One region of the Rhizobium sp. AN6A genome, then DNA from elsewhere that is predicted to be linked to it. Evidence: predicted binding sites of a transcription regulator. Region 1 holds the regulator's gene; each other region holds the start of a gene.
What was found. Region 1 encodes LexA, which represses DNA repair genes until DNA is damaged. Its sites were predicted from a motif close to TGTTCNNNNTGTGTTCNG; they were not measured.
Positions count from the first base shown of each region.

Region 2: a site for LexA is predicted at 2,024-2,041, ahead of CRO62_RS04805 (ATP-dependent helicase). Genes of this name have one in related genera too.
Region 3: a site for LexA is predicted at 1,898-1,915, ahead of CRO62_RS02615 (dehydrogenase). Genes of this name have one in related genera too.
Region 4: a site for LexA is predicted at 1,423-1,440, ahead of CRO62_RS19005 (2'-5' RNA ligase family protein). Genes of this name have one in related genera too.

Region 1 covers NZ_OCNC01000004.1:2,421,820-2,426,039, reverse strand. Annotated here, with positions in the region: gene kdsA (3-deoxy-8-phosphooctulonate synthase) at 1-335, opposite strand, end outside; gene CRO62_RS24510 (VOC family protein) at 335-1,216, opposite strand; gene lexA (transcriptional repressor LexA) at 1,427-2,149, shown strand; gene CRO62_RS24500 (glutathione S-transferase family protein) at 2,590-3,270, shown strand; gene CRO62_RS24495 (ComEC/Rec2 family competence protein) at 3,290-4,220, opposite strand, start outside.
Region 2 covers NZ_OCNC01000003.1:188,510-192,729, forward strand. Annotated here, with positions in the region: gene CRO62_RS04795 (LacI family DNA-binding transcriptional regulator) at 1-898, opposite strand, end outside; gene CRO62_RS04800 (prolyl oligopeptidase family serine peptidase) at 1,110-1,847, opposite strand; gene CRO62_RS04805 (ATP-dependent helicase) at 2,135-4,201, shown strand.
Region 3 covers NZ_OCNC01000002.1:268,003-272,222, forward strand. Annotated here, with positions in the region: gene CRO62_RS02600 (PLP-dependent aminotransferase family protein) at 1-381, shown strand, start outside; gene CRO62_RS02610 (N-acetylmuramoyl-L-alanine amidase family protein) at 1,133-1,792, opposite strand; gene CRO62_RS02615 (dehydrogenase) at 2,007-2,171, shown strand; gene CRO62_RS02620 (hypothetical protein) at 2,745-3,287, shown strand; gene CRO62_RS02630 (NAD(P)/FAD-dependent oxidoreductase) at 3,805-4,220, opposite strand, start outside.
Region 4 covers NZ_OCNC01000004.1:1,326,910-1,331,129, reverse strand. Annotated here, with positions in the region: gene guaA (glutamine-hydrolyzing GMP synthase) at 1-1,398, shown strand, start outside; gene CRO62_RS19005 (2'-5' RNA ligase family protein) at 1,501-2,217, shown strand; gene CRO62_RS27240 (hypothetical protein) at 2,278-2,445, opposite strand; gene CRO62_RS18995 (ArsC family reductase) at 2,657-3,004, shown strand; gene ybaK (Cys-tRNA(Pro) deacylase) at 3,017-3,493, shown strand; gene CRO62_RS18985 (aminopeptidase) at 3,581-4,220, shown strand, end outside.

The DNA.
Region 1 (4,220 bases):
ACGATGGCGCATTGCTCTTCCGTGTGGATGTCGGTCAGAACAGGAAAACCGAATTCCTTCTTGAGATCGGCAAAAACCTGCATCGCATTATCCAGGCCGATGCCGCGTTTGCCGGAAAGCGAAGTGCGGTTCGCCTTGTCGAAAGAAGACTTGTAGACAAGCCCTATTCCAAGCTTGTCGCAAAGCTCCTTCAGGACGCCAGCGATCATGAAGGAATGTTCGCGGCTTTCCATCTGGCAGGGGCCGGCAATCAGCGAAAACCGCTCGGTATTCGAGAAGGAAACCTTGCTGGCGCCGTCGCCGGCAGTGACTTTAAGATTGTTCGTAACGCTCATCATTTTTCCTCGAAGGCGAAGGCAACACCCTGACCGGGTGCTGCGGGCACCACCAGACGGCCGTCCGCTTTTGCGCAGGACACGCCATTAGCAGCAAGCACCGCTTCTGTCACGGCAAGATCGTGTGACGAAAAGACGATGCCCGCGCCACGCAATCCGCCTTCGTTGCCATCGTGAGCACTCAGGGCCTGCCCGCCGAAAGCCGGTTTTCCGGTCAATCTGATGCTGGCATTGCCGGTCGAGAAAACCATATCACCGCCCGGAGACCATTTGCCTTCACAGCCAAACACTGTCTCGATCAGGCCCGCCACCTTCACATCGCCGCCGGAAAACAGGACGATTTCACTGAGGCCGGTGACACCATTGGCGTGGCGCTCCAGCATGGTGCGATCGCCCGGCAGGGCTTGAAGCCGCTGACAACTGAACAGAAAGAAATCCGCGACCGCCCCGCTTGCCGCAAAAGCCAGCCGGAACGCCGCCTCGCCTTGCGAGCCATCCGGCATCCGAACAGGCCGCGAAAACTCGAAAACATCGCCCGCCCAAAGACCGGCTGCCCGAAACCGCTCATGGTCAACCAAGGCGTCTTCAGTCCTGGCGACAAGAGCCGAAAAACCCTCCTGCCCGTCCCGTTGCCGGAAGGCCACATCCCTGCCGGTAAACACATCACCCCTCTCTATCGAGGCATTATATTTAGCCGGATCAGCAATTGCGAGCGGCTCCAGATAGGTGCCATCGGCGAAAAATACGCAGGCATTTTGGGTGCCGAAAGGATGCAGAGCCTCCGGCGCAACCGTAAAGCCAAGACTGACGAGGCGCTTCACGGCGACGCCTATGACTTCCACGGGCAAAACGAGATGGTCAACGCTATAGGGTTTCGTCATGACATGTATTCTGCTGGCCTTCCGCCCGGGGCATGCCGGGACGGTTTCGACCGCACAAAAGCACAATTGCGTGCTATGAGGCAAATCATCACAGCAACAGATGGCACCTTCACGAAATTTTAGGGGATTGCAGAACACATATGGAACATATAGTGTTCGTTCTGTATTTGTTTCGCGACTTCCACTACGATTCTAAAGGGTGTTTTCCTCATGCTCACGCGCAAACAGCAGGAATTGCTTCTCTTCATTCATGAACGAATGAAAGAGTCCGGCGTGCCGCCCTCCTTCGATGAAATGAAGGACGCACTCGATCTTGCTTCGAAATCCGGCATCCACCGCCTGATAACCGCTCTCGAAGAGCGCGGGTTCATTCGTCGGCTACCGAATAGGGCTCGGGCACTGGAAGTCATCAAGCTGCCCGAGGCTTATACGCCGGGCGCAAGGCCGCAGCGCGGCTTTTCGCCAAGCGTTATCGAAGGCAGCCTTGGCAAGCCCAAGACGCCGGAACCGGCCCCTGCGCCCAAGACGCCGGCCAATGATCTGGGCGGGGCTGTCACCGTACCGGTCATGGGCCGCATCGCTGCGGGCGTGCCGATTTCCGCCATTCAGAACAACACCCATGATGTGGCCGTGCCAGTAGACATGCTTGGCACGGGCGAACATTACGCTCTTGAGGTCAAGGGTGATTCGATGATTGAGGCCGGCATTTTCGACGGCGACACAGTCATCATCCGCAACGGCAACACCGCCAATCCCGGGGATATCGTTGTGGCTCTGGTGGATGACGAGGAAGCCACGCTGAAGCGCTTCCGCCGCAAGGGAGCCTCCATTGCGCTCGAGGCGGCAAACCCAGCCTATGAGACCCGTATCTTCGGGCCGGACCGGGTGAAAATTCAGGGCAAGCTGGTGGGGCTGATCCGCCGCTACCATTGATCTTATCGAACCGAACGTATTCACTTTACAATAGGCGTCATCGTGAAGATGGCGCCTATATTTGGTTTGGCTGTTTCCAAACGTGGCGTGCTTTTGCGGGTGCACGAGGATATGCGCCATTCAGCCTATGCGCGTTGCCCTTTCTAAACTGAGCTCCTGCTCCATAAAGATGCTTCGGTTTCGCTACAGGCGTGGCGGCGAGTGGTCCGCTCGCCTTAGTTGTCGAAACGATCCCATCCGCTGTTTTTTAGCGACGTTGTTCTGTCGTGTTGCGCAGTCAGTTCTTACTGGTCACCAAAGGGTGACTTATCGCGAGGCGCGCTCTCAGCGACCCCACATCACCATCCATCAACGGCGTTTATGGGAGCCATGGATAATTTTCGATATTCCATGAACGCTTGGCAGGTGTAGAAATGCGCGTCATATCCGGGAGATACGCCATGTACGATCTTTATATAGCCAACAAGAACTATTCTTCATGGTCGCTGCGGCCGTGGGTATTGATGCGCACGCTCGGTATCGCCTTTGATGAAAAGCTCATTCCGTTCGGCGAAGGCGTCTCCTTTTCCTCCTTTTCGCCGACGGGCAAGGTGCCCTGCCTGGTCGACGAGGGTATGACGGTTTGGGAAACGCTTTCGATCGTCGAATATCTTGCCGAAAGACACCAGGGCGTCTGGGCAAGCGACAAGCATGCGAGGGCCTGGTCGCGTTCGGCCGCAAGTGAGATGCATGCCGGCTTTTCCTCGCTGCGCAATCTCTATCCCATGTCGGTGGGCATTCGGGTCAAACCCAGGGGTGGCGATGCCGGGCTTAAGGCCGATATAAAGCGGATCGATGCGTTGTGGAGCGAGGGTCTCACGAAATTCGGCGGGCCGTATCTTGCCGGTCAAAAGTTCACGGCGGTCGATGCTTTCTTCTGCCCGGTTGCATTCCGTTTCCAGACCTATGGCAGCGCGGATCTTTCGCCAGCAGCGAAAGCCTATTGCGACCGGCTGCTAGCCCTGCCTGCCATGCAAGAATGGTACGAGGCCGGTTTGAAGGAGAGCTGGCGCGACGCTGGTCATGAAGAGGAAGTTGGCGAGATCGGCGAATTGACTGAAGATCTGCGCGCAACGGCCTGATGTTCTACGTTGGCGGCGGTCATTGCGACGCCGCCAGCAGCCGGATGATGGGCTGCGGCAGATCACGGTCGAAACGTCCGCTCTTCCAGTCGTAATAACGGTGCTGGCTCCAGGGCCTATCCGTTCCGGCGATTGCGGCGCGCAGCCCGCTCGCCACACCCTCCTCCCTCTTGTTGGCAAAATCTATTTCCACAGAACCGAGACGCCGCAAGATGTCACGGCTGAGCAGGAGTGCACCCGAGCGGCACTGCGAAAAAGAGGTTCTGCGGGAAACAACGACGATATCGGCAATATCGCAGGCTTTTCCGGCGAAGCGGCCATCTTCCAGAACGACGATCCACTCTCCGCTTGCGGCGCTCGCTACGCACCATATGTCTTTCCTGCAGGTGAAGACGCCAGCTTCGGCGTCTTTGAGCGCCGCCGTCATCTCGCGCACCACCACAGCCATGTCTTCCGGTGATAGTTTCGATCTCAAGTCAGAACCAGCAGTATTTGCCGTGCTCTCACCATTTATGAAACCCGGCGGCACGGTTTTTTCCGGCAGCAGCAGCGCCCTTTGCCACTGGCCGTAAACGAAGCCCTGCGGACGGGCTTTTGTGGTGGAGACCTTGCCGTCCTCCAGGAGTGCCACCAATTCACCGTCCTCGTGAATCAATAGATCCGGCAGATCACGATAGGCCGTAACTGCCGACACGCCGAAGGCGAAGAGCAGAAACGGGATGCCAAGAAGTGCAAGCCGGCTGCGCAGCAATGTCAGCAGCAGGAAACCCACCGAAGCCAAACCGATAAACCAGCCATGCGGACGCCCAGTCGCTGCGCTGCCGCCCCAGGAGGCCACCTCGTTTGCGACCTCGATGACGAGTGCCATGCCATAACCCATGATCTTCAGGAACAGCGCATCGAGCCCGAAGGGCATCAGCAGCATGGCGAGAAGAGCGAATGGCATGACG
Region 2 (4,220 bases), on a different contig from region 1:
GGGGAATTTCATAGGATGTGAAACGCACCGGGCTGCGGCCGGCACGAATATGGCTGCCAAGCACGACCATCGAAAACACGTCGGGCACCCCAATTCCGCGCTCCCGTGCCAAAGTCTCGACGCGCACCGCATCCGCCAGTTCTATGAAAAATGCCACCGTCGCGCCGCTTTCGATGATCGCGTCGAGGATCTTTTCGGCAGGCCGGTTTACCGCCTTTATGTGCAATGCAAGCGTCGCCGCCGTGCCGAGCGCATCACTGAAACCTCGCCAGCGGTCGGCAATCGATTCCGCCGGACCCGCAGGGCCGATATAGGCGAGTTTGGAATGCCCGAGCATCATGGCATCTTCAACAAGCTGCCGTGTGCCCGCGGCATAGTCGCCGCCAACATAGGGCACGGGCCCGCCAGCATCGTCGCGTCGGCCAATCGCCACGAATGGATAATCTTCCGAGACCAGCCGGGTAAGCTCCTTGCGGTCAAATTCGCGGCCGAGGACCAGGCAGCCATCGGCGATCCGGAGCCTGTTGCCCTCGGAAAAAATCTTGCGGTTGTTGCCGACGCCAGCACTGGTCAGCAGCAGAAGATCGTACGCCTGCTGCTGCGCCTCTTCCTCGATGCCCAACAGGAACGGCGTGAAGAAGTCCGCCTGTGCGCTTGGAAAGGCAGGCTCGTAGGTGAAGACGCCGAGGATGCGATTGAGCCCCTTGGCCATGCGGCGCGCGATCGGGTCGGCGACATAGCCCGTCTTGCGAATGACCGCCTGCACGCGTTCGCGTGTTTCAGCAGGGATACGGGCGATCGCGGTCGGCGCGCCGTTCAGAACAAGCGATACCGTGGCCTGACTGACGCCGGCAAGCTTCGCAATATCGTTCTGAGTAAGGCGTTTATGGCTGGTCACGCAATGCCCTCCCCGACATTCGTTAACTGCTAATACGTATTAGCTGTTAATACGCATTAGCACGACTTCCCTACTCTGTGTCAAGAGGGGAAAGACACGCTTGCGGAGAGATGTTTTGACGAAGGCTTATGAGGCGGCCAGCCCGGCCTTATGACGGCCGCGCTGGGCTATGGGCTTTCATACCAGCGGTAAAATGGTGCCCGCTGCGGGTTCAGGGTGCCGAAGGCGTCTTTGCGTCGGCAAGCTTTTGCTGGAGAAGCCAGGTCCACATCGCCTCATCGCCGAGCACTTTTGCCTCCACCTCTTCATGGTTCGTATCCTCAAAAACCGTCAGCCGCACATTGCGTTTCAGTTCCTGGAGACGTTGAACGAGGACAACAGTATCGGACAAAGGAATCACCTCGTCCCTTGCGCCGTGAAAGGCCCAGAAGGCTGTCTTTTCATTGGTGCGGTTGAGGTAATGGCGGATGCCGCCACCAGCAATTGGGACGACCGCAGCAAAAGTTTGCGGAAACTGCTCGGCCATTGACCAGGCGCCGAACCCTCCCCGGCTATATCCGATCAGATAGATTCGGCTGCGGTCCACCCGATGATCCCCCACAACGGAAGCCAGAACGCTTGCAACACGCTCGATCGGATAAAGCAGTTCCTCACTCGGATTTTGTGGCGAAAACACTATGAAAGGAAAATCACGGCCCCCTTCGATCAATTTTGGCAGGCCGCTGCGGCGCAGCTTTTCGACGTCGCTCCCGCCCTGATCGCCGCCATGCAGCCAGACCACGAGAGGATAGGTTTTGTCCGAACCGGCATAGTCTTTGGGCGTGTAAAGCAGATAATTGATATCCGACGCGATCGTTGCGTCAGACCTCATGGCCTTCTGCTCCGCAGACGCAAATGTCGATGTGGCCAGTGCCGCAACAGCGATCAGGCATAGTTTCAAATGCTTCATGCTTTTGTCCTCCCAACAAACACGTCTTCCAAGACGCGACTGGTGAACTCATCAGCCGTCGGGTTGGTTCATTGGTTTGAAAAGCATGCCGGTCGACACGCCATGCGGAACCCGATTGAGGTCGCCAAAATCGATCTGCCAGGTTTGTCCACCGCAGTGTGGAGGACAGAGACATGCGTTCATTATTTGTTCTGGCCTGCTGTTTGAGTTTTTGCTAATCATTGCAACAAGAGTGCTTTTGAAAAATGCCGTCGTCGTGCGGATAGGCAAATATCAAGGATGCAGGCATGGCGGTTGCCTATCTGGACAAACTGAACGAGCAGCAACGCAAGGCCGTGGAACATGGCGTTGGGCCTTCAGGCGGACACACAGCTGGACCGTTGCTGATCATCGCCGGTGCCGGTTCCGGCAAGACCAATACGCTGGCGCACCGGGTGGCGCATCTGATCGTCAATGGCGCTGATCCTCGCCGCATCCTGCTGATGACGTTTTCACGGCGTGCCGCTTCCGAAATGTCTCGTCGTGTCGAGCGTATCTGCAAGCAGGTCATTGGCGCTAACGCCGGAGCCCTCACGGATGCGATGGCCTGGTCCGGCACGTTTCACGGAATCGGCGCGCGCCTCTTGCGAATCTATGCGGAACAGATTGGACTGGACGTAGATTTCACGATCCACGACCGCGAAGACAGCGCTGATCTGATGAACCTTGCCCGACACGAGCTGGGTTTCTCCAAGACCGAGAGCCGTTTTCCGACAAAGGGCACCTGCATTGCGATCTATTCGCGCGCCGTCAATTCACAAACGCCGCTGAAAGACATCCTGCGCCAGCACTATCCATGGGTGTCCAGCTGGGAAGAAGAGCTCAAGCAATTATTCGCCGCCTATGTCGAGGCCAAGCAGGCCCAGAACGTTCTCGATTACGACGATCTTCTGCTCTATTGGGCCCAGATGGTCAGCGATCCCGATCTTGCAGGTGATATCGGCAATCGTTTCGACCACGTGATGGTCGACGAATATCAGGATACCAACCGGCTGCAGGCTGCGGTGCTAATGGCACTGAAGCCGGGCGGTCGCGGCTTGACCGTGGTGGGTGACGATGCCCAGTCGATCTATTCCTTCCGGGCAGCAACGGTGCGCAATATCCTTGATTTTCCGGCATCTTTCAGCCCGGCTGCCGATATTATCACCCTTGATCGCAACTATCGCTCGACACAGCCGATACTGGCTGCCGCCAATGGTGTCATCGACCTTGCCCGTGAGCGATTCACCAAAAACCTCTGGACCGAACGACAGTCACTCGAGCGGCCGAAGCTCGTGACTGTAAAAAGCGAAACCGAGCAGGCGAACTTCATTATCGACCAGGTGCTGGCCAATCGTGAGACCGGCATGACGCTGAAGCAACAGGCGGTGCTGTTTCGCACCTCCAGTCATAGCGGGCCGCTTGAAGTTGAACTTACACGCCGCAACATTCCCTTCGTCAAATTTGGCGGCCTGAAGTTTCTCGACAGTGCCCATGTAAAGGACATGCTGGCAGTATTGCGTTTCGCGCAAAACCCGCGCGACCGCGTCGCCGGTTTCAGGCTACTTCAGATGCTGCCGGGTATCGGGCCGAAGAAAGCCGGCAATATTCTCGATACGATTGCGGCAGATCCCGAACCTTTGCTCGCCCTTGCCGAAATTCCGCCGCCACCCAAAACCGGCGGTGACTGGGTATCCTTCGTGCAGTTGCTGGCGAACATGCGAAAATCGCACGGCGGCTGGCCATCAGATATCGAGCAGGCGCGGCTCTGGTACGAGCCCCACCTAGAACGCATCCATGAGGATGCCGAGACGCGGAAGGCCGATTTGCTGCAACTCGAGCAGATTGCCGGCGGCTATCCTTCCCGCGAACGCTTCCTCACCGAACTGACGCTCGATCCGCCGGATGCCACCAGCGATCAGGCAGGCGTACCGCTGCTCGATGAGGATTACCTGACGCTTTCAACCATTCATTCGGCAAAAGGCCAGGAATGGCGTTCCGTCTTTATCCTGAACGTGGTCGATGGCTGCATACCATCCGATCTGGGCGTCGGCTCCACGCATGAAGTCGAAGAGGAACGCCGGCTGCTCTATGTCGCCATGACGCGCGCCAAGGACAGTCTGTCACTGATAACCCCGCAACGGTTCTTCACCCATGGCCAGAACGCGCAGGGCGACCGGCATGTCTATGCCGCTAGAACCCGCTTCATACCGGCAACTTTGCTGCAGTTCTTTGAAACCGCCACATGGCCCCTGGTTTCGGCCGCAGCCTCCGAGCGCAGCGCGCAGCAGATCCGCATCGATGTCGGCGCGCGGATGCGGGCGATGTGGAAATAGGGAAGATCGTACAGGCTGG
Region 3 (4,220 bases), on a different contig from region 1:
CAAATTCAATCCTATCGAAGCTTCAGCGCTGGATGGACCAGCCGTGCCTTGCAAGGCGCTACCGCCTGGCTGTTGGGGCAGCAATCGACATGGGACACGTTGGCGTTGGCGCGCGAGCGTTACCGTGAGCGTTGCGGTGGGCTTGCAACTGCCTTGCGCGCCCGAGGAGTCGATGTTGCTGACGGTTGTGGACTTGCACTTTGGGTGCCAGTCGCCTCTGAGGCGTTCGCTATGGTAACGCTCGCTGCGCGTCGCATTGCAGTCAATCCCGGATCTAAGTTCTCCACCTCGCCGATCAACCATATCCGTGTCGCCACTAGCACATTGACCGATCGCACAGATGAGGTCGCTGATGCGATCGCACTGGCACATCGGCTGTAGTAGCGAGACTGATGGCAGCACCAGTTTCCAACTTCGTCTCATCTTCAAAATTTCGAACGCAGACATTCGCTCTTCGTCGCCTAATGATGGTAACCGGTGTTCTGGTCCCACGTTGCTCGCTGCCGCCTGATCTGTGATCGACATTCCATGGATGAAGAACGGGAGTTTCTCCATGGAGACTACATTGGAGTTTCTCGCAACCAAGAAGCTTGGACGTGAGGTTACCGACACGGGCGGCGCGAGTGATCATATCTTCGGGCTCTTCGCCTTGATCGGAAAGCGGTTGAGGTCTGTCAGTCCAGGCTTCATCCGCCATCCCGTCGCTCACTACATGACGGACAGAGTGACGGGATGGTCAAATTGCTGGTTCACTTTGAATCGAAAGTGGAGCGAAGCAGATGCTGGCTCCGAGGCAAGTCGAGCTGCGTGATGACACCTTAGTGAACAAGCGCCGTATCGTCCGTCAAACGGTGATTGAGCGGACCGCTGCTGACGACGGTTTCTTGGCGCAACGGTTGCGGCGACTAGAAACGAGAAAGAAAAAATAATCGAGCGCCAAGCGCGAAGGGCGGATCAAGAATGCGGACCACCCTCAAACGCAGCTCCAACTGCCATCATGATCAAAGATGCGCTGGGTAAGCTCCCCTTGTTCGCCATCCAAGGATTTTCAGTGGGAATCTCTGACGTTGCGCAAGATTTCATGTAGGTGAAAGGTTACTCCAGCTGCTTTATGGTCCAGCATTGAAGCGGCCTACTTATCGTCAACAACCATATTTACCGCATCGTTTAACGGCTCATGGTCGATATCTGTTCCGTCATCTGCTTCGTTTTGATTGTCCAGCCACTGCCCTGCCCAAACACCGGCTTCATTCGCGTCTACGCTTACAAAGGGTTTATCAGAATCCAACGCTTGCGATACTGAGGCAAGAAATTCTTCCCACTGCTTGCTACCCCTAATCACCGACGGGCAGTTTTTTCCGGTCCAAAAATTGTGCTGTTTAACTGCATTAATTTTCCATCCGAACTCTTTAAGGATTCCCGCGACCAGTCCGGCAGCTCGACGATTTGCTAAAGCTTGATCATTGTCTGAGTTCATGCAGATTTCGATGCCAATACTCGAACTGTTTGCGGCGGCACCAGCATGCCAAGCCTTTTCGGTGAGCGGTAGGTGCTGGATCACGAATTGGTCGTCCACCGTGAAATGCCATGAGCATTTAATCGTCTCGCCGTTGTGAACGTAGGATCCAACCTCACTTAGAAACTTAGAGTGCGCCTTGGCGTTGGCACCCTTCCGAGAATTGTCAGTATTGTGGATAGTCACTGAAGTGGGTGAAATACGGTTACCTGGGCGATTGGGCCGCCCCACTGGAATGAAGTCCTTAGTTACTTCGCTTGATACTGCCTTATCCATCAATATCTCACCCCAAATATTTTAGATAACTTATAGTTGCACTTTCCTAGATTCTGTCAAGGAAGAAATATGAGCGACCGTATTCACCTTGACTCGATCCAGAGTGGGAACATAATAAGAACAAACCTTACGAATGCGGCCTCCATCAACGAAAAATAAGCAGATCGAGGATAGTCACGTCCGCCCAGAATTCCAAAAGCCGGAAGCCGATCCGGTGGACCACATCATCGCATGGCATGACGGAGATAGTCGCGCCGCCAATGAGACGCTCATGGATGACATTCTGCATCTGAGGATGCAACTCGCTCTGGCAACGGCTGCGATGGGCACAGGATTTACGAGAGGATGCAAGCCAGACGCCGATCTCGATGCCCGGTGAGGGAGCGTACTTGCTGCCGGACTACGGCGGCGAACCTGTGGGCGTCATATGTGAGGAATGCGAGATTTCTCGCAGGATATAGGAGGCTTTCGCTTGTCCATCGATGTTCGGCAACCACCGGTCCAGTTTGAAAAAAGCTTTTTGGGTTGCATTCTTAACTAAAGCCGGGTTTTTTGGGGCCTGCAATTCAATTTTCAGTTGACGAAATCATGCGGTTTGTTTTCGGGGGCGAAATGGATCAGCACAATATTCCCAGCGGGTCGCATGTTGCAGGCAGTCGGCTTTCTCTCGTCGATGTTCGATTGCGAACTCAAGTAAGCTAGGAACATGTTACACCATTGAGTTTGGAGCGCTTAAGTGGAAACTCCCTCGCGCACGAATGTCTACGCTCAAAATCTCACGAAAAAGCTGTCGCACTAGCTGTGCGGAAACGCCATGGAGTTCGCCTGATTGAGGGGCGGCGCGCCAGCCAATCACTTGGCGAGACGTCCAGTTTGGCATTATAGCTACTTAGAGTTTCAAGCAGGCCAAAATAGTTCGCCAATGAATGCTACTCGGCGATAGGATTACGCAGTGACGGAAGATTCAATCATCTTGTTAGAGAGAAAGTTCATTAAGGCGTCTGCCGTCACGTATTTTGCAGCTTATATTGCCGGAAGCTTGATATCGGCACTTGTCTGGTTCGGAATTGACCACCTCAATGCAGCGGAGTTCTGGATGCTTTGGCCAGTAAACTTGCGCTACATCAGCCAAATAAAAGAACATTTTGGCAGCGTCGACGGCTGGAATGGCTTTTTATTCTCTAATTACATTATCAGTTCGTTAATGATCACGCGGATGATCTATCTTTTTTCAGTGGAGCTCTCAAAGCCCCCCGATAGCTTTACTTGGGGAATTACTAAAGTCCATCTGATGGTCATGCCCTTCGCGTTCATCGCTTTATTTTTTCCCTTCCGAGAAGGGCCACGATCCTACGGAATGACGTTTTATTATGGTCCATTCAGCAACTCCCTGATTAGCAACTTTCTCGTTGCAACCTTTTATTTCGGCATCACAGACCCGGTCGTGAAGTTCGTAAGCTGGCTGAAATTCTCCTTTTATCCACGAGGTATTTAAATGGCCGAAACACCGAAAACGAAATCGGAAAATGGCTGGAATCTCTACTCCAAGAGAATATCTCCCATTGCAGACGGCCCCAAACCGTGGCGCGAGACGCCATACCCAATCCCGACGCTCAGGCCATGGAGGAACAGGCCGCTCCGCAGTTCAGGAGTGTTGTTCCGGGCGGGAATGTGCAGCGGCTGCAAAACGTTGTTTACCCCCGCGACGATTGCTCTCGATACAACAGAGATAAATGTTGATGGAGTTATGCGTCCACTGTCGCCTGGCATGGCGGTCTCAGTCGAAATCAAGACCGGCACTCGGCGGATAATCGACTATTTCTGGTCACCGGTCGCGCAAGTGGCGTCTGAGGCAATGCAGGAGCGCTAGCAGTTCTCCAGTGGTGATCACGGGCCGTGCGTCTGATCGCTTCGCGAGGCGCTCCCTGCGATGGAACGTCGATTGCTGTGAGCCTAAAGCTTAGAGCGTATCGCCATCGAGATCCATCGCCTTGAGCCAATAGGAGACATCGTTACCACGTTCCGGAGATCAGTCTAAAAAACCAAGCTGCACTGCGTGGGAATCGTGCTGCAAACTTCCAGTAGCTATTTCTAAGATATTGTACGCACCGCCACTTCGTCGACAGCATGAGGTAGTCAAAATGTGTGAACCGGAGGACTGATCGTGTGCGATTGCGTAACGCTTCCTCTACCTCAGTCTGGTTTTGCGCTAATGCGCGTCCGAGCGTGACGCCGTCCCAAACAGCCAAATTAAGGCCTTGGCCGCCAACGGGAGATTGTACATGGGCCGCATCCCCAATAAGCCATACGCGATCTATTCGTGGCGAAGGCACGCGCCGAAGGGAAACTCGAAACTCCCTTTCATAAAGCAACTTGGCATCTCGAAACATATGAGAGAGCCTCAAGGCCACACCCTTCGCATTCACTA
Region 4 (4,220 bases), 1.1 Mb from region 1:
GCATCTGTCACGGCGGAAGGCAGCCCGCGCGCTCCGCAGGCGGTGTTCGACAGCAAGGTTCCGATCCTCGGCATCTGCTACGGCCAGCAGACGCTCTGCACCCAGCTCGGCGGCGTTGTCGAGGGCGGTCACGCGGCGGAATTCGGCCGCGCCGATATCGACATCAAAAAGGCAAGCCCTCTGTTCGACGGTTTCTGGGAACAGGGCAAGAGCTATCCCGTCTGGATGAGCCACGGCGACCGCGTGACGAAACTGCCGGAAGGTTTCGAGGTTATCGCAACCTCCGAGAACGCACCCTTCGCCATAGCTGCCGACGAGACACGCCACTATTACACCACCATGTTCCACCCGGAAGTGGTGCATACGCCAGATGGCGGCAAGCTGCTCTCCAACTTCGTGCACAAGATCGTCGGTCTCAAATCCGATTGGACGATGGCAGCCTATCGTGCCGAGATGATCCGCAAGATCCGCGATCAGGTCGGCACCGGGCGCGTGCTCTGCGCACTCTCCGGCGGCGTCGATTCCTCGGTTGCGGCGATCCTCATCCATGAGGCGATCGGTGACCAGCTGACCTGCGTTTACGTTGATCATGGCCTGATGCGACTTGGCGAAAGCGAGCAGGTCGTCGGCATGTTCCGCGATCATTACAATATTCCGCTGGTACATGTGGATGCCGCAGACATGTTCCTGGGCCAGCTTTCGGGCGTCTCCGACCCGGAAGTGAAGCGCAAGACCATCGGCCGTTTGTTCATCGAGGTCTTCGAGGCGGAAGCTGCCAAGATCGCAGCAGACGGCAAGGGTGCTCCGAATTTCCTGGCGCAGGGCACGCTTTACCCTGACGTCATCGAGAGCGTTTCCTTCTCTGGCGGTCCTTCCGTCACCATCAAGAGCCACCACAATGTCGGTGGCCTTCCCGAGCGCATGAACATGCAGCTGGTGGAGCCTCTGCGCGAACTCTTCAAGGACGAGGTGCGTGCGCTTGGCCGTGAACTCGGCCTGCCGGAAAGCTTCATCGGCCGCCATCCCTTCCCCGGCCCGGGTCTGGCGATCCGCTGCCCCGGTGCGATCACCCGCGAGAAGCTCGATATTCTGCGCAAGGCAGATGCGATCTATCTCGACGAAATCCGCAAGGCGGGTCTTTACGACACCATCTGGCAGGCCTTCGCAGTGCTCCTGCCGGTGCAGACCGTGGGCGTCATGGGTGACTACCGCACCTATGACTTCGTCTGTGCGCTCCGCGCCGTGACCTCCGTGGATGGCATGACGGCGGATTTCTACCCCTACGACATGAATTTCCTCGGCCGCGCCGCGACCCGCATCATCAACGAAGTCCGCGGCATCAACCGTGTCGTCTATGACGTGACGAGCAAGCCGCCCGGCACGATCGAGTGGGAATAAACGAAGGCGGAGCAATTCCGCCTTTGTTCCTCTTTTGTTCTTTATTTTATCACCGCACAATGATAGGTTTCCGGCCTTGGTATAAGGCTGTGGAGCATCGTCATGGAGTGCGAGTTGGCGGACGAAAGAGCCTTAAGGCAGCTTTGTTTTGATGGGTTGGAGCCGCAGAAAATACGGCGCATCAATCCGCGCTTTCGAAACAAGCTCCTGCTACTGCTGAAGCCACCACGGCAATTGGCGGAAAGAATTTTTGTCGATGCGTCGCATCATGCCATGGGTCGGACAACGCGCGAGGCATATCCGGCCGAGCTTCTGCACATAACCCTGCTGTGTTTGGGATGTTTCGAGACAATCCCTCACGGACTGACAAGCAGGCTGAAGGCGGCAATGGGTGCGGTAAGCGCGCGGCCTGTTCCAGTCACCCTGGACGGAAGCGCGCTTTTCGGCAATCGCAACAGTCTGGTACTGCGAAACGGTGGTGATCTGCCGGAGATCAACGCTCTGGTGAAGCTGCTGCAACGGGCGCTTCGACAGGCGAACCTTCCCTATATCGCGGCACCATCTTTCACGCCGCATATCACGATGATTTATGGCTGCGGGAAGATAGAGCCGATGCCAGCCGGAAAGCCTTATAGCTGGCTTGCGGGTAATTTCGAGCTTGTTTTCAGCCACAATGGCGAAACGCGACATGAGTCTCTTGGACGCTTCGCACTTTCCGCAAAAGCGGATCGTTATGAGCCGCTCGAAAGCCAGCTGCATTTACCGGATAAACTGATCGGTCCGAGAAAACGGCCTAACCGAAAGCAGGCGGAACGCTAAGGCCCGCCAACATATACGCACGAGCGAGGCGATGTCGCCTCGCTGCAAACGATAATCAGCTTAGAGCTGAACCTTGTCGAAAGCCTTGCCGTCGATGCCAAGCGCTTCGAGGTCGGCGCGGGCCGGCTTGCGATGCGCGCGAACAGCGGCCGAAACCGAAAGTGCGGCACCGAGAACGGCGAAAGTTTCGCCAAAGAAGTTACGCGATGTCTTTGCAACCTGACGCATTTTTCTCTCCATCTTTGATGCCCAGATAATGGGCATTTTCGGCCTCTGCTACAACTCATGATGTAGCAGGGAAGCCATGCAGCTTTGCTCGCGCTCGTTTGGATGTCAGACACTGCATTTTTGCATGGCTTGAATCCCGTGCTTCAGGCTGCGGGTTGAATACGGCGCATTATTTGTTATGCCGGAAGTTCAAGACAAAGAGGCAGGCAACATGACGGTCACCATTTACGGCATCAAGAACTGCGACACGATGAAAAAAGCCAGAAGCTGGCTGGAAGCCAACGGTGTCGACTATTCTTTCCATGACTACAAGACGGCCGGCATCGACCAGGCCCATCTCGAAACATGGTGCGATGCCGCGGGCTGGGAAACGGTTCTGAACCGGGCTGGCACCACCTTCAAAAAACTGGACGATACACAGAAAGCCGATCTTACCCGTGAAAAGGCCATTGGCCTGATGCTGGAGCAGCCCTCCATGATCAAGCGACCGGTTCTGGAGGCCAAGGCGACGATAACCGTCGGCTTCAAGCCGGAAACCTATCAGTCCCTCTTTGCGTGAGCGCAAGCCGCCATGTCCAAGACAACCCGCGCTACACAGATGCTGACCAAGGCCGGTGTGAACTTCACCACAGTTACCTATGACTACGACCCGAATGCCGACCGGATCGGCCTGCAGGCGGCCGAAGCTATCGGCGAGCCGCCACATCTGGTTCTTAAAACACTGATGGCTGAGCTGGATGGCAAGCCGGTCTGCGTCGTCGTCCCATCCGACCGGGAAGTGAGCATGAAGAAGCTCGCCGCCGCCTTCGGGGGCAAATCCGCAAGCATGATGAAGCCCGCCGATGCAGAGCGGGCAACCGGTTATCATGTGGGCGGCATCAGCCCTTTTGGACAGAAGAAACAGGTTCCGACCGCCATAGAGGCTGAGGCCATGACACATTCCTATGTCTACATGAATGGCGGCCAGCGCGGTTTGCAGGTGAGGCTTTCCCCCGGCGACGCGCAGGCAGCGCTGAAAGCCGTTGTCGCACCTTTGGTGGCCGATTGACGTCTGAACACAGCTTTGAAAGCATTTGGCTTTCGAAGCGAATGGGCTATGGTCGGCGCCTCCGATTGAAATATACGAAGGCAGATCATGACTGTTTCCCCCATCGATCCCGTCAAACTCGAGAAACTGGCTGAAGTCGCCATTAAGGTCGGCCTGCAATTGCAGAAGGATCAGGATCTGGTGATCACCGCTCCGCTGGCGGCGTTGCCGCTGGTGCGGTTTTTGACCAAACACGCCTATCTTGCCGGCGGTGGGCTGGTCACCACCTTCTATTCCGACGAAGAAACCACGCTTTCCCGCTACCGCCACGCCAGCGACGCCAATTTCGACCGGGCTTCCGGCTGGCTCTATGACGGCATGGCCAAGGCCTATGCCAATGGCGCGGCGCGGCTGGCGATTGCGGGTGACAACCCGATGCTGCTGGCCGAACAGGATCCCGCCAAGGTGGCGCGCGCCAACAAGGCCAATTCCACGGCCTATAAGCCGGCGCTTGAGAAGATTTCCAACTTCGACATCAACTGGAACATTATCTCCTATCCAAACCCGTCCTGGGCAAAACAGGTCTTTCCCGGTGTGACGGAAGACGAAGCGGTTCGCAAGCTCGCGGACGCCATCTTCGCCGCTTCGCGGGTGGATCTTGCCGATCCGGTTGCGGCATGGGCGGAGCATAACGCCAATCTCGCCAAGCGTTCCGCATGGCTGAACGGTGAACATTTCTCGTCGCTGC